DNA from 3 places in the Streptomyces sp. NPDC015346 genome. Region 3 is predicted to be linked to each of the others. Evidence: predicted binding sites of a transcription regulator. Region 3 holds the regulator's gene; each other region holds the start of a gene.
What was found. Region 3 encodes HrcA, which represses chaperone genes, less so after heat shock. Its sites were predicted from a motif close to TTNGCACTCNGNNNNNCNGAGTGCNAA; they were not measured.

Region 1 (7,798 bases), on a different contig from region 3:
GACTGCGGTTCCGGCGCGAAGAGCCGCCAGTTCTGCGAAAAGAGGGGCTGGACCCACGCGTTGATGTGCTGGCCGTACGCCTTGGAAATGGCGTTCGAGGGCGCCACGTAAAGAAACACCAAGAGCACATGGACCAGAGTCACTGCGAGGCACAGGGCCACCGCGACTCCCGTTCCAGCGATCAGTAGGCGGGGCGGCTCTGAATTGCCACGACTCCGACGCGGCCCTTCGCCATCGTCCTGCTGTGAATCCTTCGCATGTGTCGACTCAACGCCGCCCAGCACGGCCCCACCCGGTCCTTCCATCGCTCCTGCTTCGCCTGCTTCCACGGGTGGCGCGCGGCGGAATCGACGACGATCCACCGCGCGCCACCCCTTACTCACTCAGTGGGGCATGTACACGTCGTGCCCCTGGGGCTTCACGTCGTAGGGGCCGGGCTTCCAGGGCTTGCCAGGCTTCCAGGGCTTGCCCGGCTTGCCCGGCTTCCAGGGCTTGCCGTGGTGGTCCGGGTGGTCGCAGTCGTCGTGACCGCCCGTGTGACCGCCTGTGTGGTGACCACCCGTGTCGTGACCACCCGTGTGGTCACCGGTCGTGTGGCCACCAGTCGTGGTCCCGGTGGTCTCACCCGTCGTGGTGCCGGTGGTCTCACCAGTCGTCGTGCCGGTGGTCTCACCCGTCGTGGCACCGGTGGTCTCACCCGTGGTCGTCCCGGTCGTCTCACCAGTCGTCGTGCCGGTGGTCTCACCCGTGGTCGTCCCGGTCGTCTCACCAGTCGTGGTACCGGTGGTCTCACCCGTGGTCGTCCCGGTCGTCTCACCAGTCGTCGTGCCGGTGGTCTCACCCGTGGTCGTGCCGGTGGTCTCACCGGTCGTCGTGGTGGAGGTGGTGTCGTCCTCACACAGAGGTCGGGTGATCACGTTGGTGTCAAGCGTCACGGCGCCGTTACGGGCCAGCGCGCGGCCCTCGATGTCCGTTCCCGTGGTGACACTGATAGAGGTCAGGGCCATGATGGTGCCCACGAAAGTGGAGTTGGTTCCGAGGGTGGCCGAACTCCCGATCTGCCAGAACACATTGCACGGCGATGCGCCGTTGATGAGGGACACGTCGCTGCCGGCCGCCGTCGTCAGCGTCGAACCGATCTGGAACACCCAGACAGCGTCGGGGTCCCCCTCGGCGTTCAGGGTGAGCGTACCGGTGATGGCGGCACTGACAGGGGCGTTGTAGACGCCTGGAGTCAGCGTCCTGCCACCGAGCTCCACCGGAGGATCGTCGGGGAAAACTACGTCCGGTGCCTGGCCGGCCGCATCGTTGTACGCCGTCGTCAGGTCACTCTGGGCTTGAGCAGCCACAGCATCCGCGACGTGGACAGCCCCGTTCACGATTCCGGGAGGGAATCCGGTGACGGACGTCCCCGGACTCACTCCGAGGTCTCCGTTGATCACCGAGTCGCCGGTGTTGGTCACGGCGGAGCCGCCCAGCACCGCGAAGCTTTCCGCCGTTCCCAGCTCAACTTCCGTTGCGACGGCACTTGCCCGCGTAGGCGTCACTGCCACAAGGGCCAACGCGACCAGCAGGGTGAGCACCCCCGCGATCCAGGCCGTCATCATGCGCCGATGCGATGCACCGGCGATATTCAGTCTCATCGAGGAGTCAACTCCTGGGGATGGTGACGTCCGGCGTTCCTCGTCGAACGGAATCGCCTCTTTTTCGGCGGCATATTACGCAGGGGCCCAAACTCGGGCGGTGACTCAGCCGGTGGTGTTGCCCGAATCAATCAATATGCATCAACGATTGCATGTTCAAATGCTGGGCCGAGTGGCTGCCGTTGATCCGTGCGGCGAGCCACCGGGATTCACTGATACCTCGCGTCGTGCCGATCGATGGCGCCTACTCGCCACGGGAGGCAAGAAAGAGCCCGCGATTCATCCAGATCAGTAGTTTTTTATCGGCTGGAAAGGTGCTTGGCGTGACATGGAAACAGGCGTCAGTGGATGCCCCGGCCGAGGGCAGCGACATCTCCGCGAAAACGCCGGCCAAGCACCTGCCGTACAGGCAGGGCGCCGTGCGCACCACGCTCAACCGCATTCAACGCACCGGGCACCAGGGGAGGTCGGACATCTCCCAGGGACGCGGCTCATGGGCGCCCGCCGTCAGGCGCGGGATCACCGGACTTCCGCTCACATCGTGCGGAGGTACTCCGCCAGGCGGTCGTACTCCTCCTTCACCCCGTCCTCCATCCCCGTCGCCAGCGCCTGGTCCCGGACCTCAGAGGACGGCCAGATCGACTTGCTCGTCAGGGCCGTGCCCCCGTCCGGGGTCGCGTCGAAGGTGAGGGTCACATGGACCGGCGGGCCCGGCATCAGCTCGAAGGTCTCCGTGTAGACCAGCCGCTCGCCCGGGACGATCTCCTCATACGTTCCCGAGAACACGATCTCCCGGCCGTCCGGCGCCTTCTGTCCCCAGCGCCACGCGCCGCCCACGCGCAGGTCGATCTCGCAGACGACCGTGGGCAGGGCTGCCACGCCGTACCACTGCCGGACGTGCTCGGGCCGCGTCCACGCCTCCCAGACGCGGGCGGGCGGTGCCTCGAAGGTCCGGGTGATGACCAGCTCGCGGTCCGCCGGTGTCGTCAGCAGCGTGATCATGATCCGCTCTCCCGCCGTGGGGCTCCTCCCACCAGCATCCCCCTGAACGCCCGAGGGCGGCACCCCCAACAGGGGGTGCCGCCCTCGGTGAACAGCCGATCCGAAGGATCAGAAGTCCATGTCACCGCCCGGCATGCCGCCCGGAGCGGCCGCGGAGGCCTTCTCCGGCTTGTCGGCGATGACGGCCTCGGTGGTCAGGAACAGCGCGGCGATGGAGGCGGCGTTCTGCAGGGCGGAACGCGTCACCTTCGCCGGGTCGATGATGCCCTCGGCGATGAGGTCGACGTACTCGTTGGTCGCGGCGTTCAGGCCGTGGCCGACGGGCAGGTTGCGGACCTTCTCCGCCACGACGCCGCCCTCGAGGCCGGCGTTGACGGCGATCTGCTTCAGCGGGGCCTCAAGGGCCAGCTTCACGATCGCGGCACCGGTCGCCTCGTCACCGGAGAGCTCGAGCTCGAGCTTCTCGAAGACGTGCGAGGCCTGGATGAGCGCGACGCCACCACCGGCGACGATGCCCTCCTCGACGGCCGCCTTCGCGTTGCGAACGGCGTCCTCGATGCGGTGCTTGCGCTCCTTGAGCTCGACCTCGGTCGCGGCACCGGCCTTGATGACCGCAACACCGCCGGCGAGCTTCGCCAGGCGCTCCTGCAGCTTCTCGCGGTCGTAGTCGCTGTCCGAGTTCTCGATCTCGGCGCGGATCTGGTTGACGCGGCCGGCGACCTGGTCGCTCTCACCGGCACCGTCGACGATCGTGGTCTCGTCCTTGGTGATGACGACCTTGCGGGCGCGGCCCAGCAGGTCCAGGCCGGCGTTCTCGAGCTTGAGGCCGACCTCCTCGGAGATGACCGTGCCGCCCGTGAGGATGGCGATGTCGTTCAGCATGGCCTTGCGACGGTCGCCGAAGCCCGGGGCCTTGACCGCGACGGACTTGAAGGTGCCGCGGATCTTGTTGACGACCAGGGTCGACAGGGCCTCGCCCTCGACGTCCTCGGCGATGATCAGCAGCGGCTTGCCCGACTGCATGACCTTCTCCAGGAGCGGGAGCAGGTCCTTCACGGAAGAGATCTTGGAGTTGACGATCAGGATGTACGGGTCGTCCAGGGACGCCTCCATACGCTCCATGTCGGTGGCGAAGTACGCCGAGATGTAGCCCTTGTCGAAGCGCATACCCTCGGTGAGCTCCAGCTCCAGACCGAAGGTCTGGGACTCCTCGACGGTGATGACGCCTTCCTTGCCGACCTTGTCCATGGCCTCGGCGATGAGCTCGCCGATCTGGGTGTCGGCGGCGGAGATGGAGGCCGTGGAGGCGATCTGCTCCTTGGTCTCGACATCCTTCGCCTGCTCAAGGAGGGCGCCGGAGACGGCCTCGACGGCCTTCTCGATGCCGCGCTTGAGGGCCATCGGGTTGGCGCCGGCCGCCACGTTGCGCAGGCCCTCGCGGACGAGCGCCTGGGCGAGGACGGTCGCGGTGGTCGTACCGTCACCGGCGACGTCGTCCGTCTTCTTGGCGACTTCCTTGACCAGCTCGGCGCCGATCTTCTCGTACGGGTCCTCGAGCTCGATCTCCTTGGCGATGGAGACACCATCGTTGGTGATCGTGGGGGCACCCCACTTCTTCTCGAGGACGACGTTCCGGCCCTTGGGGCCAAGGGTGACCTTGACGGCGTCAGCGAGCTGGTTCATGCCGCGCTCGAGACCGCGCCGGGCCTCCTCGTCGAACGCGATGATCTTGGCCATGTGAAGTGGTCCTCCCGGACAGGGGGTGGATAACGCTCCAGGACCGCGCCGACGCCCGCGACGGACGGTCTGCGAGCCCGGCGGTTCCTTGCCCCACCTGGCCGCGGACCTCATCTGCTCGATCCTCGTAAGCACTCTCACCTTCAGAGTGCTAACGCAATGATTAGCACTCGACCCATGCGAGTGCAAGCGCCTCTCGACGATCGGGACCGGGTTCGTGGAGTCCGCGAGGGGGCGCCCGGGGACGCACGAGGGGTCCGCATCCTGGTCAGGATGCGGACCCCTCGGCGTGAGTGCGTACGTGGTGGCCGATCGCGCCGTACTCAGACGGCGAGCTTGACCATGTCCGCCTGCGGACCCTTCTGGCCCTGCGAGATCTCGAACTCGACTCGCTGACCCTCTTCAAGGGTGCGGTAACCGTCCATCTGGATCGCGCTGTAGTGGACGAAAACATCCGCACCACCGTCGACCGCGATGAAGCCGTACCCCTTCTCCGCGTTGAACCACTTGACGGTGCCCTGAGCCATGCCTAACTCCCCTATTACTGGCCCTTGCGCGGGACCGCACTTCGCGGACCCGGGTCAGACCCTGCGCCGGAACGCGTCGACCGCGGCTGAATGTATCTGCCCAACTGCCCTCTGCAACAGGTCAATCGGACGAGAATTCTGGGCACGCCAGAAAGGAGGAATGCGGAGGATTCCATGAGTTCCGGGGCAAGTCGGGCCCGTCAAAGTGCGCAGAAGGTACACAACACTCGAACACTTTGGCTGCATCTTGTCGCGCACGGACGCATTCTCATATGCGTCTGGCATGAGCAGCGGAGGGGGCTTCCCCAACTCTACCGCGCCCAACCATGCAGAATTGCCCCCTCCGCTTTTGAAGCGGAAGGGGCAATTCAGGGAAAGGCGAGGGGTCAGCAGGGGTCAGCAGCCGCCGGCGACGGCCGGGATGATCGAGACGCCCGAGCCCTCCGGGGTCGCCGTCTCCAGGCCCTGCTCGAAGCGCACGTCGTCGTCGTTGACGTACACGTTCACGAAGCGGCGCAGCTTGCCCTGGTCGTCCAGGACGCGGGCGGCGATGCCCGTGTGGTTCTTCTCCAGGTCGGCGATGACCTCGGCGAGGGTCGCACCCTCCGCCGCGACCTCGGCCTGGCCGCCGGTGTACGTACGCAGGATGGTGGGGATGCGGACCTTGACGCTCATGTCACTAACCTTTCAGAGGGCTCAGTTGGCCAGGGGGCTTCAGTTGGCCAGGCCGGCGTCGCGGAACGCGTCCAGGCTCGGGCGGATGGTGGCGGTGGCCTGCGAGGTCTCGGCCACCGCGTCCAGGGTCTTGAGACCGTCGCCCGTGTTGAGGACGACCGTGGTCAGGCTCGGGTCGATGAGGCCGGCCTCGATCAGCTTCTTCGTCACGCCGACCGTCACACCGCCCGCCGTCTCGGCGAAGATGCCCTCGGTACGGGCCAGGATCTTGATCGCCTCGACGACCTGCTCGTCGTTGACGTCCTCCACCGCGCCGCCCGTCCGGCGCGCGATGTCCAGGACGTACGGGCCGTCGGCCGGGTTGCCGATCGCCAGGGACTTGGCGATGGTGTTCGGCTTCTGGGGCCGTACGACGTCGTGGCCGGCCTTGAAGGCCGCCGACACCGGGGAGCAGCCCTCGGCCTGGGCGCCGAAGATCTTGTACGGCTTGTCCTCGACGAGGCCCAGCTTGATGAGCTCCTGCAGGCCCTTGTCGATCTTGGTGAGCTGCGAGCCGGAGGCGATCGGGATCACGAGCTGGTCGGGGATGACCCAGCCGAGCTGCTCGCAGATCTCGTACGCGAGCGTCTTGGAGCCCTCGCCGTAGTACGGGCGCAGGTTGACGTTGACGAAGCCCCAGCCCTCGCCGAGCGGGTCGCCGATGAGCTCCGAGCAGAAGCGGTTGACGTCGTCGTAGTTGCCCTCGATGCCGACGAGCTCGCCGCCGTAGACGGCGGCCATGACGACCTTGCCCTGTTCCAGGTCGTGCGGGATGAACACGCAGGAGCGGAAGCCGGCGCGGGCGGCGGCGGCGCCGACGGCGCCGGCCAGGTTGCCGGTGGAGGAGCAGGAGAGCGTGGTGAAGCCGAAGGCGCGGGCGGCTTCGAGGGCCTGGGCGACGACGCGGTCCTTGAAGGAGTGCGTCGGGTTGCCGGAGTCGTCCTTGACGAAGAGCTTGCCCGGCTCGACGCCCAGCTCGCGGCCGAGGTTGTCGGCCTGGACGAGCTTGGTCCAGCCCGGGTTCAGGTTCGGCTTCTCGGCGACGTCGGCGGGGACGGGCAGCAGCGGGGCGTAGCGCCAGATGTTGGCGGGGCCGGCCTCGATCTGCTTGCGCAGCGCCTCGGGGTCACCGGTGGGGAGGTCGTAGGCGACTTCGAGCGGCCCGAAACAGAGCTCGCAGGCGAAGATCGGACCAAGAGCGAAGACTTCACCGCATTCACGGCAGGAGAGCCCTGCGGCGGGACCGAGATCGACGGTCGAGGCGGTCGACGCGGTCGAGGCGGCGGAGGCAGTGGAAACAGTCTGTACAGCCATGGAGGCGAGGCCCTTTCTCCTCATCTTTCCCATGACGAATTTCGCCATGAGACGGATTTGGCACCTTCCCTAGCCGGGGACCTCGCTGGAGGACGAGTGACCGACTGGAGGGTTGCCGGGGCTTCAACGGGCCGTTTCCCTCTGCCCCTCTGGATGAGCGGTATTCGGTTGTAGGACGCGGGCGGCACCCCGACATGCATCGGGCATCCGCGTTGTTCAAGACTGTAACCGAAGGCACGGACGGTTGAGATGGTCGTCCGAACCGCGAGATGGAGATCACGTGCTGGATGAAGTGGAGCGCTGGCTCGAACGGCGGTCCTGGTCCGTGGCGGACCGTTCGCTCGACCGGATCCTGGCGGCGAAGCACGCCACCACGGTCAGCGTCGTGCTGCCCGCGCTCAACGAGGAGGCGACGGTCGGCGACATCGTCTCGGTGATCCGGCGCGAGCTGATGTCCGAGGCGGTGCCGCTCGTGGACGAGCTGGTGGTGATCGACTCCGGTTCGACCGACCGTACGGCCGAGGTGGCGGCGGCGGCCGGGGCCCGGGTCGTGGCGCGGGACGCGATACTCCCCCGGCTCCCGGCCGTGCCCGGCAAGGGCGAGGTCCTGTGGCGGTCGCTCTTCGTGACGCACGGGGACGTGGTCTGCTTCGTCGACGCGGACCTGAGGGACTTCTCGGCGGACTTCGTCTCCGGCATCGTGGGCCCGCTCCTCACCGACCCCGACGTCGACTTCGTCAAGGCGATGTACGACCGCCCGCTGGGTGACGCCCCGGGTCAGGGCGGCCGGGTGACCGAGCTGGTGGCGCGCCCGCTGCTCAATCTGCACTGGCCGCAGCTGGCCGGCTTCGTGCAGCCGCT
Region 2 (7,798 bases), on a different contig from region 3:
GCGCGCCCTGAAGACCGCCGGGGTCTCCGCGCGCGACCTCGACGGCATCGCGGTCACCGCGGGCCCCGGACTCGCGGGCGCCCTGCTCGTCGGCGTCTCGGCGGCGAAGGCGTACGCGTACGCGCTGGGCAAGCCGCTGTACGGCGTGAACCACCTGGCCTCGCACATCTGCGTCGACCAGCTGGAGCACGGCCCGCTGCCCGAGCCCACCATGGCGCTCCTGGTCTCCGGCGGTCACTCCTCGCTGCTCCTCGCGCCCGACATCACCGCCGACGTCCGTCCGATGGGCGCGACGATCGACGACGCGGCCGGCGAGGCCTTCGACAAGATCGCGCGCGTGCTCGACCTCGGCTTCCCCGGCGGTCCGGTCATCGACCGGCTCGCCAAGGAGGGCGACCCGGACGCGATCGCCTTCCCGCGCGGCCTGACCGGCGCCAAGGATCCCGCGTACGACTTCTCCTTCTCCGGCCTGAAGACGGCCGTGGCCCGCTGGATCGAGGCGAAGCGGGCGGCGGGCGAGGAGGTGCCGGTACGGGACGTGGCGGCCTCCTTCCAGGAGGCGGTCGTGGACGTGCTGACCCGCAAGGCCGTCCGGGCCTGCAAGGACGAGGGCGTCGACCACCTGATGATCGGCGGCGGCGTGGCGGCCAACTCGCGGCTGCGGGCACTGGCCGAGGAGCGGTGCGAGCGGGCCGGGATCCGGCTGCGGGTGCCGCGGCCGGGGCTCTGCACGGACAACGGTGCGATGGTGGCGGCGCTCGGCGCCGAGATGGTCGCCCGCAACCGGCCGGCCTCCGACCTGGAGCTGTCGGCGGACTCCTCGCTTCCGGTGACCGACCCGCACGTCCCGGGCAACCACGGCCACGACCATGACCACGACCACGTGCATGAGGTGAGCAAGGAGAACCTCTACTCATGAGGGTCGCCCTGATGTGGGAGGCGCGCGCGGTCCAGGGCCGCGGCGCCGAGCTCCTGGAGTGGGCGCGGGCGCGGGTGCTGCCGTACGAGCCGCTGCGGCGTGAGACCTTCCGCGCCCCGCAGGACCGGGTGCTCGTGCTGACCTGGTGGGAGGCGCCAGCGCTCGACGCCGAGCTGCCGGAGCTGCCGGAGCCGGCGGCGGAGCTGGTCACCCGTCCGGTGCACCGTTGGCGTTTCGAGTCCGTGGACTGAGGCAACCTCCGGTCGTTTCATCGCATCATCCACGGCGTGACATGCGGCGTGGGCAAGAAGATCGTGGTGTGGGCGGCGCTGACCGTCGCGGCTCTGCTGATGACGGGCTGTACGTCTGGTGCGGACGCCACCGAACGCGCGGCGACCGGCGCTCCCGCGCCTAAGGCCCCCATGGCGCCGAAGGTGCCCGACAAGGCGGCCGAGGCCGCCGCGTACCAGAAGTGGGGCCTGAAGCCCCTCGCCGCGCCGCCCGCCCCGCCGAGGACCAAGCCGGTGAGGCGGACGCCCGGCGGCCCCGTGCCGGTCGTCAGCGAGATCCCGACGAAGGACAAGGTCGTCTTCCTCACGATCGACGACGGGGCCGAGAAGGACCCGGAGTTCCTGAGGATGATGAAGGAGCTCGACGTCCCGGTGACGATGTTCCTCACCGACTCCGCCATACGTGACGACTACGGCTACTTCAAGCCACTCGCCGCCCTCGGCAACGGCGTCGCCAACCACACCCTCACCCACCCCAACCTGCGCACCCTCGGCCGCGAGGCCCAGCGCCGGGAGATCTGCGGGCAGCAGACGAGACTGGCGAAGGAGTACGGAACGACCCCGCGGCTCTTCCGCCCGCCCTACGGAAACTGGAACGAGGACACCCGCGCGGCGGCCGGGGAGTGCGGTGTGGACGCGATCGTGCTGTGGCGCGAGTCGATGCAGATCAAGAACATGCAGTACCAGCGGGGGGACGGGAAGCTGCACCCCGGCGACATCATCCTGGCCCACTTCCGCGGCCCGTCGGAGCTCAAGGGCACGACGATGACCGAGATGACGGCCAACCTGCTCCGCCACATCCAGGCACAGGGCTTCACGGTGGCCCGCCTGGAGGACTACGTGTGAGGTCCGAAGAGGGCGCCTTCCGGATGGAGGAGGCCGACCCCGGGTTCGAGGAGCGCATGCGCGCTGCAACCGCGCCGTCGATCTCGTACGGCGCCGGGAGACGTACGCGCGCCGGACCGCGCTGTACGGACGGCTGGCGTCCGTCGCGCCGTCGCCGGTGGTCGAGTTGAACCGTGCGGTCGCCGTGTCGAGGGCGCGCGGCCCGGAAGCGGGGCTCGCGCTCGTCGACGCCCTAGCCGACGAACCGGCCCTGACCGGCTACCACTTGCCGCCGAGCGTACGGGGAGACCTGCTGGACCGGCTGGGGCGCACGGAGGAGGCCCGGGCGGAGTTCGAGCGGGCGGCCAGCTCGGTAGTCTCGTGGGCATGTCACGCCGTACCCCGCTTCCGCCGCCTCCGCCGCCCGCCGAGATCCAGAGCTGGCCCGACCGGGAGGCCCGGCTCGCGGACCGCGCGCGGGCGATGGGAGAGCTCAACAACCGTCTGCTGGGCGGCGGTCGGCTGGCACGGTTCCTGGTGTGGGTGGTGACCCTGCAGCTGGGCTGGGGGTTCGCCGGGGGCGGGCTCGTCGCCCTGGAGGACGCCATCGACCCGCTCTCGGTGATCTTCGTGTTCTTCCTCGTCGCCGTCGGCCTGTGCGTGCTGGTCCCGGCGGTCTACTTCTTCGCCCGCGGTGTGCGGCGCGACCGCGAGGCGCGTGTCCGCCTGCTCCGGTGGGCCGCCCTGGACCTCGACCCGGCCGGCGACGCCCGCCTGCGGGAACCCGTCCTCAGCGCTGTCTGGCTGGTGTTGTCCTTCGGCCTCTGCGCGCTGGGCCTGTGGGTGTCGCTCGCGGCGCCCGCCGAGCTCGTCGGGCCGGGGCTCGGCGGGTACGGCACGGTCGCCTATCTCATGGGCGCCGCCCTCGCGCTGTGGATCCCCGGCCTGACCGGGCTCGTGAAGGCGATCGGTCACTACCGCTTCGCGGTCCGCCTCATCGTGTCCGAGGGCTCTGAGGGCTCTGAGGGCTCGCGGGGTGACCGATCAGCATCGTCGGGGCGCCCGCGACCCGAGTGAGGAAGACCGTCGCGGAGTTCCTCCCCTTCGGCTTGATCCGGCGGCGCAGCTCCTCCGGTTCGACCGCCGAGCCGCGCTTCTTCACCGTCAGCGTGCCGACCTCCCGCTCGCGCAGCAGCGCCTTCAGCTTCTTCAGGTTGAAGGGCATCTCGTCGGTGATCTCGTACGCGGTGGCGTAGGGGGTCTCCCTGAGCCCGTCCGCCGTCACGTACGCGATCGTCTCGTCGATCAGGCCGCCGTCCAGCTCCCGGGCGACCTCGGCGACCAGGTGGGCGCGGATGACGGCGCCGTCCGGTTCGTAGAGGTAGCGGCCGACCGGGCGGACCGCCGGGTCGGGGAGCGGCGTCGCCGTCCACAGCGAGGCGCGGGCCGGGAGCAGGGTGGCGCGGACCGAGCCGGGGTCGGTGCCGAACCAGAGCACGGCCTCCTTCACGTCGCCGCCGTCCGAGATCCACTCGGCCTCGGCGTCCTCGGGGACCGCCTCGTGCGGCACCCCGGGGGCGATCTTCAGCGCCGCGTGCGGGGCCCTGCGGGCGGCCTGGACGGCCCAGGAGAGCGGCGGGGAGTACGCCTCCGGGTCGAAGATCCGCCCGCGCCCGCCGCGCCGCGCCGGGTCGACGAAGACCGCGTCGTACGGGGACGTGTCGATCTCGGTCACGTCCGCGCAGCGGACCTCGATCAGGTCGGTGAGGCCCAGCGCCTCGGCGTTCGCGCGGGCCGCCTCGGCGGTGGGCGGGTCGCGGTCGACGGCCAGGACGGAGATCCCGGCGCGGGCGAACGCGATCGCGTCGCCGCCGATCCCGCCGCACAGGTCGGCGACGCTGCGCACCCCGAGCTCCCTCATGCGCTCGGCCCGGTAGGCGCCGACCGAGGCCCGGGTCGACTGCTCGACGCCGTTGGGCGTGAAGTACATCCGGTACGCGTCCTCGGCGCCGAACTTCGCGACCGCGCGCTGCCGCAGCCGGGCCTGGCCCAGGGCCGCCGTGACCAGTTCGGCGGGGTGCTCGCGGCGCAGCCGGGAGGCGACGGCCAGTTCCTGGGCGGGGTCGTAGTCGCGCAGGGCGGCGAGGAGCGTCTGGCCCTCGGGGGTGAGCAGGGCGGTGAAGGCGGCGAGGTCGGTCACCCGCCCCATTGTGGGCCCTGGTCCGGTGTGGGCCGGCCGGGGGACCGTGCGCGCGGCACGGCGGTGTCGTGGCGGTGGGAGGGGCCGCCGCTGACAGGATGCGACGCCATGCAGCTAGTACGACAAAACGAAGAAATGCGGTCCATTCGAGCCAACCGCCCTCTCCCTGTGCGCCGGTCGGTCGGTGCGGTGCTGCTCGTCGCCGCCCTCGCGTCCGCCTGCGCCGAGCCGTCCGACGGGGCACGTGGAGCCGGCGGGGCAGGTGGGGCCGGTGGCGGAGCCGGCTCCCAGGTGAAACCCGCCCCCGGCCAGCCCCGGGAGCAGGCGCAGGGGGCGTCCGGCGCCCTCACCGCGTACGTCGAGAAGGTCCGTAAGCAGCGCGCCGCCCGGGCGCTCGCCGCCAAGAAGTGGGGGCTCGACCGGCCCCCGCTGGACCCCCCGGCCCCGCCCGCCGTGAAGCCGAAGATCACCACACGCAAGGGGTTCGAGACCGACGGCGAGGGCCTGCCGCCGGTCTTCACCACCGTGCCGACGAAGGAGAAGGTCGTGTTCCTGACGATCGACGACGGCTCGGAGAAGGACCCCGAACTGCTGCGGATGATGAGCGAGCTGCGGATCCCGTACAGCGCCTTCCTCAGCGACTACCTCGTCAAGGAGGACTACGGCTACTTCAAGAAGATGCAGGACGCCGGTGTCTCCCTGCACAACCACACCCTGAACCACCGCTACATGCCCGGGCTCTCCTACGAGGCGCAGAAGCGGGAGATCTGCGGGATGCAGGACACCATCGAGAAGCGGTACGGGAAGCGGCCCCCGCTCTTCCGCCCGCCGTACGGCAACTACAACGAGGACACCCTGCGCGCGGCCAGGTCGTGCGGGGTGAAGGCGGTCCCGCTGTGGGCGGCGGAGGCGTTCCCGGACCGGATGGAGTGGCGTGAATGGGACCGGGACCTGCACCCCGGCGACATCGTGCTCACACACTTCCGCGGCAAGGAGGACTGGAAGGGCTCCATGGCGGACATGATCCGTCGGGTGATGAAGACGATCACCGCCAAGGGCTACGCCGTCGCGAAGCTCGAGGACTACGTGTGACCGGGGACGCCACTTGGCTCTGAATTGGCACTCCGCTTGACCGAGTGCTAATCCCGGTCATAGTCTCAGCTCTGGCACTCACCACTGGAGAGTGCCAACACAGCGACGGGCAGGTCCGGCACCCGCGACGACGGATCCACCTGGTCGCCACCTCAGACAGTCAACCCCGTGATCTCCGAAGGGGGAGGTCGGATCGTGACGACCACCAGCTCCAAGGTTGCCATCAAGCCGCTCGAGGACCGCATTGTGGTCCAGCCGCTCGACGCCGAGCAGACCACCGCCTCTGGCCTGGTCATCCCGGACACCGCCAAGGAGAAGCCCCAGGAGGGCGTCGTCCTGGCCGTGGGCCCGGGCCGCTTCGAGAACGGCGAGCGCCTGCCGCTCGACGTCAAGACCGGCGACATCGTGCTGTACAGCAAGTACGGCGGCACCGAGGTGAAGTACAGCGGCGAGGAGTACCTCGTCCTCTCGGCTCGCGACGTGCTCGCGATCGTCGAGAAGTAGTTCACCGAAGTACCTGAGCACCTGAAGCAGATGCTTTGAGCTGCGCCCCGAGGCCCCTTCCGGGCGCCTCGGGGCGCAGTTCGTTCCACCCGATTTCCGAGAGGGCTGAACCGCTCCCATGGCGAAGATCCTGAAGTTCGACGAGGACGCCCGTCGCGCCCTTGAGCGCGGCGTCAACAAGCTTGCCGACACGGTGAAGGTGACGATCGGCCCCAAGGGCCGCAACGTCGTCATCGACAAGAAGTTCGGCGCCCCCACCATCACCAACGACGGTGTCACGATCGCCCGCGAGGTCGAGCTCGACGACCCGTACGAGAACCTCGGCGCCCAGCTGGTGAAGGAGGTGGCGACCAAGACCAACGACATCGCGGGTGACGGCACCACCACCGCCACCGTGCTCGCCCAGGCGCTCGTCCGCGAGGGTCTGCGCAACGTCGCCGCCGGCGCCTCCCCGGCCGCCCTGAAGAAGGGCATCGACGCCGCCGTCAAGGCCGTGTCCGAGGAGCTCCTCGCGACCGCCCGTCCGATCGAGGACAAGTCCGACATCGCCGCCGTGGCCGCGCTCTCCGCGCAGGACCAGCAGGTCGGCGAGCTCATCGCCGAGGCGATGGACAAGGTCGGCAAGGACGGTGTCATCACCGTCGAGGAGTCCAACACCTTCGGTCTCGAGCTCGACTTCACCGAGGGCATGGCCTTCGACAAGGGCTACCTGTCGCCGTACATGGTGACCGACCAGGAGCGTATGGAGGCCGTCCTCGACGACCCGTACATCCTGATCAACCAGGGCAAGATCTCCTCGATCCAGGACATGCTGCCGCTCCTGGAGAAGGTCATCCAGGCCGGCTCCAGCAAGCCGCTGCTGATCATCGCCGAGGACGTCGAGGGTGAGGCCCTGTCGACCCTGGTCGTCAACAAGATCCGTGGCACCTTCAACGCCGTGGCCGTCAAGGCCCCCGGCTTCGGCGACCGCCGCAAGGCGATGCTCGGCGACATGGCCACCCTCACCGGTGCCACCGTCATCGCCGAGGAGGTCGGCCTCAAGCTCGACCAGGCCGGCCTGGACGTGCTGGGCACCGCCCGCCGCGTGACGATCACCAAGGACGAGACCACCATCGTCGACGGTGGCGGCAACTCCGAGGACGTGCAGGGCCGCGTCAACCAGATCAAGGCCGAGATCGAGACCACGGACTCCGACTGGGACCGCGAGAAGCTCCAGGAGCGCCTCGCGAAGCTGGCCGGCGGCGTGTGCGTGATCAAGGTCGGCGCCGCCACCGAGGTGGAGCTCAAGGAGCGCAAGCACCGTCTGGAGGACGCCATCTCCGCGACCCGCGCCGCGGTCGAGGAGGGCATCATCTCCGGTGGTGGCTCCGCTCTCGTCCACGCCGCCAAGGTGCTGGAGGGCAACCTCGGCAAGGAGGGCGACGAGGCCACCGGTGTCGCCGTCGTCCGCCGCGCCGTCGTCGAGCCGCTGCGCTGGATCGCCGAGAACGCCGGCCTCGAGGGCTACGTCATCACCTCCAAGGTGGCGGAGCTCGACAAGGGCCAGGGCTTCAACGCCGCGACCGGCGAGTACGGCGACCTGATCAAGGCCGGCGTCATCGACCCGGTGAAGGTGACGCGCTCCGCGCTGGAGAACGCCGCCTCGATCGCCTCCCTGCTGCTCACGACCGAGACCCTGGTCGTCGAGAAGAAGGAAGAGGAGCCGGCGGACGCGGGCCACGGCCACGGTCACGGCCACTCCCACTGAGGCCGCTCATAGCCGCTAGGAGCAGCTCGTAGCCGCTCGTAGTCGCTTGTAGTCGCGCACTGCTGATCACCGAGGCCCGGTGCCCCCGCGACGGGGGCACCGGGCCTCGGTGTCGTTCGGTGGTGTCAGGCCTCGGATGTCGTCGCCGTCACGCTTCGTCGGCGCCGAGCTGGCCCATGAGCCCGAGCGTGTCGTACTGCCACCAGCCCTCGACGATCTTG
Region 3 (7,798 bases):
CACCTGATCGAGGAGATGTACGAGGGGGCGCGGGAGGCGTAGCCGCCTCGGGCCGCCGCCGGGCGGGTCAGGCGCCGGGTCGGGTGCCGGGTCCGGTGCCGGGTCCGGTGCCGGGTCCGGGTTGTCCACAGGGGCTCCGGTGCCGGGTTCGCCGGGTTGTCCACAGGCCGGCCGTTCACCTCGGGCAGTACGGGACAATGGGCTCATGCCTTCCGTACTGCCCGATGGTGAGCCCATGCCCGAGACCGGGGCGCTGCCCGCGCACGCCCTGGAAGGGGCGGCCGAGCGGCCCCTCGGGTTCTATCTGCACGTGCCGTACTGCGCGACGCGCTGCGGCTACTGCGACTTCAACACCTACACCGCGAGCGAGCTGCGCGGTGCCGGCGGCGTGCTCGCCTCCCGGGACAACTACGCGGGACAGGTCACCGAGGAGATCCGGCTCGCCCGGAAGGTCCTCGGCGACGACCCGAGACCGGTCCGGACCGTCTTCGTGGGCGGCGGCACCCCGACGCTGCTCGCCGCCAAGGACCTCGTACGGATGCTGGGGGCGATCCGGGACGAGTTCGGGCTCGCGGACGACGCGGAGGTGACGACGGAGGCGAATCCGGAGTCGGTCGACCCGGCGTATCTGGCGGAGCTGCGGGAGGGCGGGTTCAACCGGATCTCCTTCGGGATGCAGAGCGCCCGGCAGCACGTCCTGAAGGTCCTGGACCGCACGCACACGCCCGGCCGGCCCGAGGCGTGCGTCGCGGAGGCGCGGGCGGCGGGCTTCGACCACGTGAACCTGGACCTGATCTACGGCACGCCGGGGGAGTCCGACGACGACTGGCGGGCGTCGCTCGACGCGGCCATCGGCGCGGGCCCTGACCACGTCAGCGCGTACGCGCTGATCGTGGAGGAGGGGACGCAGCTGGCGCGGCGGATACGCCGGGGCGAGGTCCCCATGACGGACGACGACGTCCACGCGGACCGGTATCTGATAGCGGACTCGGTCTTCGCGGAGGCCGGCTTCGAGTGGTACGAGGTGTCGAACTGGGCCACGACGGAGGCCGGGCGCTGCCTCCACAACGAGCTGTACTGGCGCGGGGCCGACTGGTGGGGCGCCGGCCCGGGCGCGCACAGCCACGTGGGCGGCGTGCGGTGGTGGAACGTGAAGCACCCGGGGGCGTACGCGGCGGCCCTGGGGGAGGGGCGGTCGCCGGGGGCGGGGCGCGAGGTGCTGTCGGAGGAGGACCGGCGGGTCGAGCGGGTGCTGCTGGAGCTGCGGCTGCGGGAGGGCGTCGAGCTCGGGCTCCTGCGGCCGGCCGGGCTGGCCGCCTCCCGCAAGGCGCTGGAGGACGGGCTCCTGGAGCGGGTCGCGTACGAGTCGGGGCGCGCGGTCCTGACCCTGCGGGGTCGGCTGCTCGCCGACGCGGTGGTGCGGGACCTGGTGGACTAGACCCCGCTCCGGTGCGGGGGCTGAAACGGCACCGCCCTCGTGCGAGGGGCCTGAAAAGGCGCCGCTCCCGTGGGTTGTGCCCACCCGTTCCGCCCCAGCGGAACAGTTGCCCACAACGGGTGGGGTCGCGCAGCGGGAGGAGTTGGCACAGGTCGACCCTCCTCGCCGACGGCGAGGGCGGCACCTGAGGCGCGGCCCGGCCCGGGTTGGCCGCGGCACCGTTCCGGCCCGGGGGAACAGTGCCCACAACGGGTGGGATCCCGGCGGCGCGGAGCTGCCGCCCCCCGGGGGGTGTGGGGGCATCCCCCCACACGTCTCCGCCCCCCAGCCCCCGGCAGGGTTTCGGGAAGGGGTGGGGTGGGGGGAGACCTCCGTAGGGGGCACGGGGGCTACGGGGACGTCACGAAGTCGATCAGTTCTTCTACGCGGGCGAGGAGTTCGGGGCGGAGGTCCTTGTAGGAGTGGACCCTGGAGAGGATGTGCTGCCAGGCCGCCGGTGGGTCGGGGGGCCAGCCCAGGGCCTGGCAGACGCCCGTCTTCCAGTCCTGGCCCCGAGGGATCACCGGCCACTCCGGGATGCCCACCGACGACGGCTTCACCGCCTCCCACACGTCGATGTACGGGTGGCCCACGATCAGGACGTCCGGGGACGAGACCCGGGACGCGATTCGAGACTCCTTCGAGCCGTCCACCCAGTGGTCCACCAGGACGCCCAGGCGGGCGTCCGGTGCCGGGGCGAAGTCGGCGACGATCGCCGGGAGGTCGTCGATGCCGCCCAGGTACTCGACCACGACGCCCTCGATCCGCAGGTCGTCGCCCCAGACCCGCTCGACGAGCTCCGCGTCGTGGCGGCCCTCCACGTAGATCCGGCCCGCCCGCGCCACCCGCGCCCGCGCCCCCGGGACCGCGATCGAACCGGAGGCCGTACGGGTGGGGCGGGCCGGTGCCCCCGTCGAGGGCCGGACCAGGGTCACGACGCGGCCCTCCAGGAGGAAGCCGCGCGGCTCCATCGGGAAGACCCGGTGCTTGCCGAAGCGGTCCTCCAGGGTCACGGTGCCCGCCTCGCAGCGGATCACCGCCCCGCAGAAGCCCGTCGAGACCTCCTCGACGACGAGGTCGGCCTCGGCCGGCACCTCCGGCACGGGCGCGGAGCGCTTCCAAGGGGGCGTCAGGTCCGGGTTGTAGCTGCGCATTCGCGCGACGTTATGACACTCCGAAGCGCCGTGCCAGCTCATCGCGCTGTCTCCGCACGAACGTGGCGTCCACCACCGCCCCGTGCCCCGGCACGTACACCGCGTCCTCACCGCCGAGAGCCAGCAGCCGGTCGATCGCCGCCGGCCAGCGCGAGGGGATCGCGTCCGAACCGGCCTGCGGTTCGCCCGACTCCTCGACCAGGTCGCCGCAGAAGACGACCTCCCGGGAGCCCGGCGCCGAGCCCGGCACGCACAGCACCAGGTCGTGGGCCGTGTGGCCCGGGCCGACGTTCGCCAGGAGCACCATCCGCCCGCCCAGGTCCAGCGTCCACTCGCCCGACACCATGTGCCGCGGTGTCACCAGCGCCTCGACCGCCTCTCCCGCCTCCGCCGGGTCGACACCGTGCCGTACCGCGGACGAGCGCAGCCGTTCCCCGCCCCTCTGGCGCATGACGTCGTCCACGCCCACCGCTCCGTACACCTCCGCCCCCGCGAAGGCCGCCGTGCCCAGCACATGGTCGAAATGCGGATGACTCAGTGCGATGTGCGTCACTCCCCGGCCGCCGGTCAGCGCCTCGACCTGCGACCGCAGCTCCGCGCCCTCACGGAGCGTGGAGCCGGTGTCGTACAGCAGCACCGCCTTCTCGCCGAGCACCAGGCCCACCGTGGCGTCCCATCCGGGCAGCCGCCGCCGCCCCACGCCGTCCGCGAGCGGCTCCCAGCCGAACTCTTCCCAACCGACACTCATAAAGCGACGCTAGCCGCTCTGGCGCGGATGTGACGTGACCGCGATGTGGCCTCCTTGCCAGGAGCGATGCCCGCCGCCGTACACTGGCCGGGGGATTCCTGGCACTCGGACAGGGCGAGTGCCAAACATGGAGCATCCGGAACGACAGCTGGAGGTGTGCGGCATGCTCAGCGAACGCAGGCTCGAGGTGCTGCGCGCCATCGTCCAGGACTATGTCGGGACGGAGGAGCCCGTCGGCTCCAAGGCGCTCACCGAGCGCCACCGGCTCGGCGTCTCGCCCGCCACCGTGCGCAACGACATGGCCGTCCTGGAGGACGAGGGCTACATCGCCCAGCCCCACACCAGCGCCGGACGCATCCCGACGGACAAGGGCTACCGCCTCTTCGTCGACAAGCTCGCCGGCGTCAAGCCGCTGTCGACGCCCGAGCGGCGCGCGATCCACAACTTCCTCGACGGCGCGGTCGACCTCGACGACGTCGTCGGGCGTACGGTCCGGCTGCTCGCGCAACTGACCCGGCAGGTCGCCGTCGTCCAGTACCCGTCGCTGACCCGCTCGACGGTCCGGCACGTGGAGCTGCTCTCGCTGGCCCCGGCCCGGCTGATGCTTGTGCTGATCACGGACACCGGCCGCGTCGAGCAGCGGATGATCGACTGCCCGGCGCCGTTCGGTGAGGCCTCGCTGGCGGACCTGCGGGCCCGGCTCAACAGCCGGGTCGTCGGCCGCCGTTTCGCGGACGTGCCGCAGTTGGTGCAGGATCTGCCGGAGTCCTTCGAGGAGACGGAGGACCGCGGCACGGTGTCGACGGTGCTCGCGACCCTGCTCGAAACGCTGGTGGAGGAGCACGAGGAGCGGCTGATGATCGGCGGTACCGCCAATCTCACCCGCTTCGGCCACGACTTCCCCCTCACGATCAGGCCGGTGCTGGAAGCACTGGAGGAGCAGGTCGTGCTCCTCAAGCTGCTCGGCGAGGCCAAGGACTCGGGCATGACCGTACGGATCGGGCACGAGAACGCCCACGAAGGGCTCACCTCCACGTCCGTCGTCGCGGTCGGCTACGGTTCGGGCGACGAGGCAGTCGCCAAACTCGGCGTGGTCGGACCGACCCGCATGGACTACCCCGGAACGATGGGAGCGGTACGCGCAGTGGCACGTTACGTCGGACAGATCCTGGCGGAGTCGTAAGTGGCCACGGACTACTACGCCGTACTCGGCGTGCGCCGCGACGCGTCCCAGGACGAGATCAAGAAGGCATTCCGGCGGCTCGCCCGCGAGCTGCACCCGGATGTCAATCCCGATCCGAAGACGCAGGAGCGGTTCAAGGAGATCAACGCCGCCTACGAGGTGTTGTCGGACCCGCAGAAGAAGCAGGTCTACGACCTCGGTGGCGACCCGCTGTCCGCGTCCGGCGGTGGTGGCGGAGCCGGCGGCTTCGGCCAGGGCGGCTTCGGGAACTTCTCGGACATCATGGACGCCTTCTTCGGTACGGCGTCCCAGCGCGGGCCGCGCTCGCGCACCCGCCGGGGCCAGGACGCCATGATCCGGCTGGAGATCACCCTCGACGAGGCCGCCTTCGGCACGACGAAGGACATCCAGGTCGACACGGCGGTCGTCTGTACGACCTGTTCTGGCGAGGGCGCCGCGCCCGGCACCTCCGCGCAGACCTGTGACATGTGCCGCGGCCGCGGTGAGGTCTCGCAGGTGACGCGGTCCTTCCTCGGCCAGGTCATGACCTCCCGCCCCTGCCCCCAGTGCCAGGGCTTCGGGACCGTCGTCCCGACCCCGTGCCCGGAGTGCGCGGGCGACGGCCGGGTCCGCTCGCGTCGCACGCTCACGGTCAAGATCCCGGCCGGCGTCGACAACGGCACCCGCATCCAGCTCGCCGGCGAGGGCGAGGTCGGCCCCGGTGGCGGCCCGGCCGGCGACCTGTACGTCGAGATCCACGAGGTGCCGCACGAGGTCTTCCAGCGGCGCGGCGACGATCTGCACTGCACGGTCACCATCCCGATGACAGCGGGCGCGCTCGGCACGAAGGTGCCGCTGCAGACGCTCGACGGCATGGAGGAGGTCGACATCCGTCCGGGCACGCAGTCCGGCCAGTCGATCCCGCTGCACGGGCGCGGAGTCACGCACCTGCGCGGCGGCGGGCGGGGCGACCTGATCGTGCACGTCGAGGTCATGACCCCGTCGAAGCTGGACCCGGAGCAGGAGCGGCTGATCCGCGAGCTGGCGAAGCTGCGCGGCGAGGAGCGGCCGACCGGCCAGTTCCAGCCCGGCCAGCAGGGCCTGTTCTCGCGGCTGAAGGACGCGTTCAACGGCCGCTAGGTCCCATGGGGACGTACGGCCTCAGGAAGGGGCCGCGAGTCGCGCGGGTGCGGCTCGCGGCCCCTTTCGCGTACCCCCTGCCGGAGGCGGAAGCGTGGATTCGGCCGCGCGGCGGGGGCATGGCACGATGCCTGCATGTCCACCGCGCTGAACGATCTCTCCCGGTATCCGATCGTGCAGGCCCCCATGGCGGGCGGCGCGTCGTGTCCGGAACTCGTCGGAGCCGTGTGCGAGGCCGGCGGGCTCGGGTTCCTGGCCGGCGGGTACAAGACCGCCGGAGGTCTGTACCAGGAGATCAAGCAGGTGCGCGGGCTCACCGGGCAGCCCTTCGGCGTCAACCTCTTCATGCCGCAGAGCGGACAGCCCGCCGACCCCGCCGCCGTCGAGGTCTACCGGCACCAGCTCGCCGGTGAGGCCACCTGGTACGAGACGGCGCTCGGCGACCCGGACAGCGGACGCGACGACGCGTACGACGCCAAGCTGGCGATCCTCCTGGAGGACCCCGTCCCCGTCGTCTCCTTCACCTTCGGCTGCCCCGGCCGCGACACCTTCCACGCGTTCGGCCGCGCCGGTACGTACACGATCGTCACCGTCACCTCCGTCGAGGAGGCCCAGGCCGCCCAGTGGGCCGGGGCCGACGCCGTCTGCGTGCAGGGCGTCGAGGCCGGCGGACACCAGGGCACCCACCGCGACGACCCGGACGCCGCCCTCGCCGGGACCGGGCTCCTGACCCTCGTCACCCAGGTCCGCGAGGCCGTCCAGCTGCCGATCGTCGCGACCGGCGGGCTCATGCGCGGCGCGCAGATCGCCGCCGTCCTGGCCGCCGGTGCCGACGCGGCCCAGCTCGGCACCGCCTTCCTCGTCTGCCCCGAGTCGGGCGCGCACCCCCTGCACAAGCAGGCGATGACCAACCCGCTCTTCGTACGCACCGAACTCACCCGGGCCTTCTCCGGCCGGCCGGCCCGGGGTCTCGTCAACCGCTTCATGCGCGAGCACGGGCCGTACGCCCCCGCCGCCTATCCCGAGATCCACCACCTCACCACCCCGCTGCGCAAGGCCGCCGCCACCGCGGGCGACGCGCAGGGCATGGCCCTGTGGGCCGGGCAGGGCCACCGGCTGGCCCGCGAACTCCCGGCGGGGCAACTGGTCGAGGTGCTGGCCGCCGAACTCGGCACCGCCCTCTCCGCGCAGGCCCACAGGAGCACCACATGACCGCACCCGTCTTCGTCGTCGACGCCGTCCCCGGCCCCGGCGGCTTCCTCCTCGACGGTCCCGAGGGCCGCCACGCCGTCTCCGTGAAGCGGCTGCGCGCCGGGGAGGAGCTCGTCCTGACCGACGGGCGGGGCGCCTGGGCGGAGTGCGTGGTGAGCGCGGCCGAGGGCAAGGACCAGCTGACCGTCGACGTCACGGCGGTCCACGAGGACCCTGAGCCCACACCCCGTATCACCGTCGTCCAGGCGCTGCCCAAGGGCGACCGGGGCGAACTCGCCGTCGAGATCATGACGGAGACCGGCGTCGACGCGATCGTGCCGTGGGCCGCGTCCCGCTGCATCACCCAGTGGAAGGGCGACCGTGGCCTCAAGGCGCTCGCCAAGTGGCGGGCGACGGCGCGCGAGGCGGGCAAGCAGTCCCGCCGCACCCGTTTCCCCGAGGTCGCCGACGCGATGACCACCAAGCAGGTGGCCGCGCTCCTCACCGGCGCCGACTTCGCGGCCGTCCTGCACGAGGACCGCGCCCACCCCAGCGGCGCGCTCGCGGACGCCGCGCTTCCGACGGCGGGCGAGATCGTGCTGGTCGTCGGACCCGAGGGGGGAGTGTCGCCGGAGGAGTTGGCGGCCTTCGAGGCCGCGGGCGCGAAGCCGTACCGCCTGGGCCACAGCGTGCTCCGCACCTCCACGGCGGGCACGGCGGCGACCGCCCTCCTCCTCGGCCGCACGGGCCGCTGGTCCTAGGGGCTGTCCCACGGCAACCCGGTGGGCCGGCCACCGAGGGGTCTCCCTAGGCTGCTCGTATGTCCGACGAGTCTCCCCTGATCCGTAGTCTGCGCGCCGCGGTCGCCGCCGCGCCCGAAGACGTGCCCCTGCGGCTGCACTTCG

Region 1: a site for HrcA is predicted at 4,546-4,572, ahead of groL (chaperonin GroEL). Genes of this name have one in related genera too.
Region 2: a site for HrcA is predicted at 5,351-5,377, ahead of groES (co-chaperone GroES). Genes of this name have one in related genera too.

Annotation. Positions count from the first base shown of each region.
Region 1 is NZ_JBIBTW010000004.1:694,544-702,341, forward strand. It holds gene ACF06X_RS18315 (DUF5819 family protein) at 1-161, opposite strand, end outside; gene ACF06X_RS18320 (ice-binding family protein) at 384-1,643, opposite strand; gene ACF06X_RS18325 (SRPBCC family protein) at 2,178-2,645, opposite strand; gene groL (chaperonin GroEL) at 2,754-4,382, opposite strand; gene ACF06X_RS18335 (cold-shock protein) at 4,706-4,909, opposite strand; gene ACF06X_RS18340 (MoaD/ThiS family protein) at 5,306-5,584, opposite strand; gene thrC (threonine synthase) at 5,624-6,961, opposite strand; SAM riboswitch class I at 6,955-7,097, opposite strand; gene ACF06X_RS18350 (glucosyl-3-phosphoglycerate synthase) at 7,218-7,798, shown strand, end outside.
Region 2 is NZ_JBIBTW010000004.1:329,808-337,605, reverse strand. It holds gene tsaD (tRNA (adenosine(37)-N6)-threonylcarbamoyltransferase complex transferase subunit TsaD) at 1-919, shown strand, start outside; gene ACF06X_RS16580 (hypothetical protein) at 916-1,170, shown strand; gene ACF06X_RS16575 (polysaccharide deacetylase family protein) at 1,270-2,055, shown strand; partial or broken gene ACF06X_RS16570 (hypothetical protein) at 2,171-2,584, shown strand; gene ACF06X_RS16565 (hypothetical protein) at 2,467-3,111, shown strand; gene ACF06X_RS16560 (methyltransferase domain-containing protein) at 3,029-4,243, opposite strand; gene ACF06X_RS16555 (polysaccharide deacetylase family protein) at 4,370-5,326, shown strand; gene groES (co-chaperone GroES) at 5,522-5,830, shown strand; gene groL (chaperonin GroEL) at 5,949-7,577, shown strand; gene ACF06X_RS16540 (ester cyclase) at 7,726-7,798, opposite strand, start outside.
Region 3 is NZ_JBIBTW010000001.1:505,468-513,265, forward strand. It holds gene ACF06X_RS02235 (AMP-dependent synthetase/ligase) at 1-42, shown strand, start outside; gene hemW (radical SAM family heme chaperone HemW) at 206-1,438, shown strand; gene ACF06X_RS02245 (DUF3097 domain-containing protein) at 1,828-2,631, opposite strand; gene ACF06X_RS02250 (MBL fold metallo-hydrolase) at 2,642-3,379, opposite strand; gene hrcA (heat-inducible transcriptional repressor HrcA) at 3,543-4,562, shown strand; gene dnaJ (molecular chaperone DnaJ) at 4,563-5,702, shown strand; gene ACF06X_RS02265 (nitronate monooxygenase) at 5,838-6,914, shown strand; gene ACF06X_RS02270 (16S rRNA (uracil(1498)-N(3))-methyltransferase) at 6,911-7,654, shown strand; gene ACF06X_RS02275 (ATP-binding protein) at 7,714-7,798, shown strand, end outside.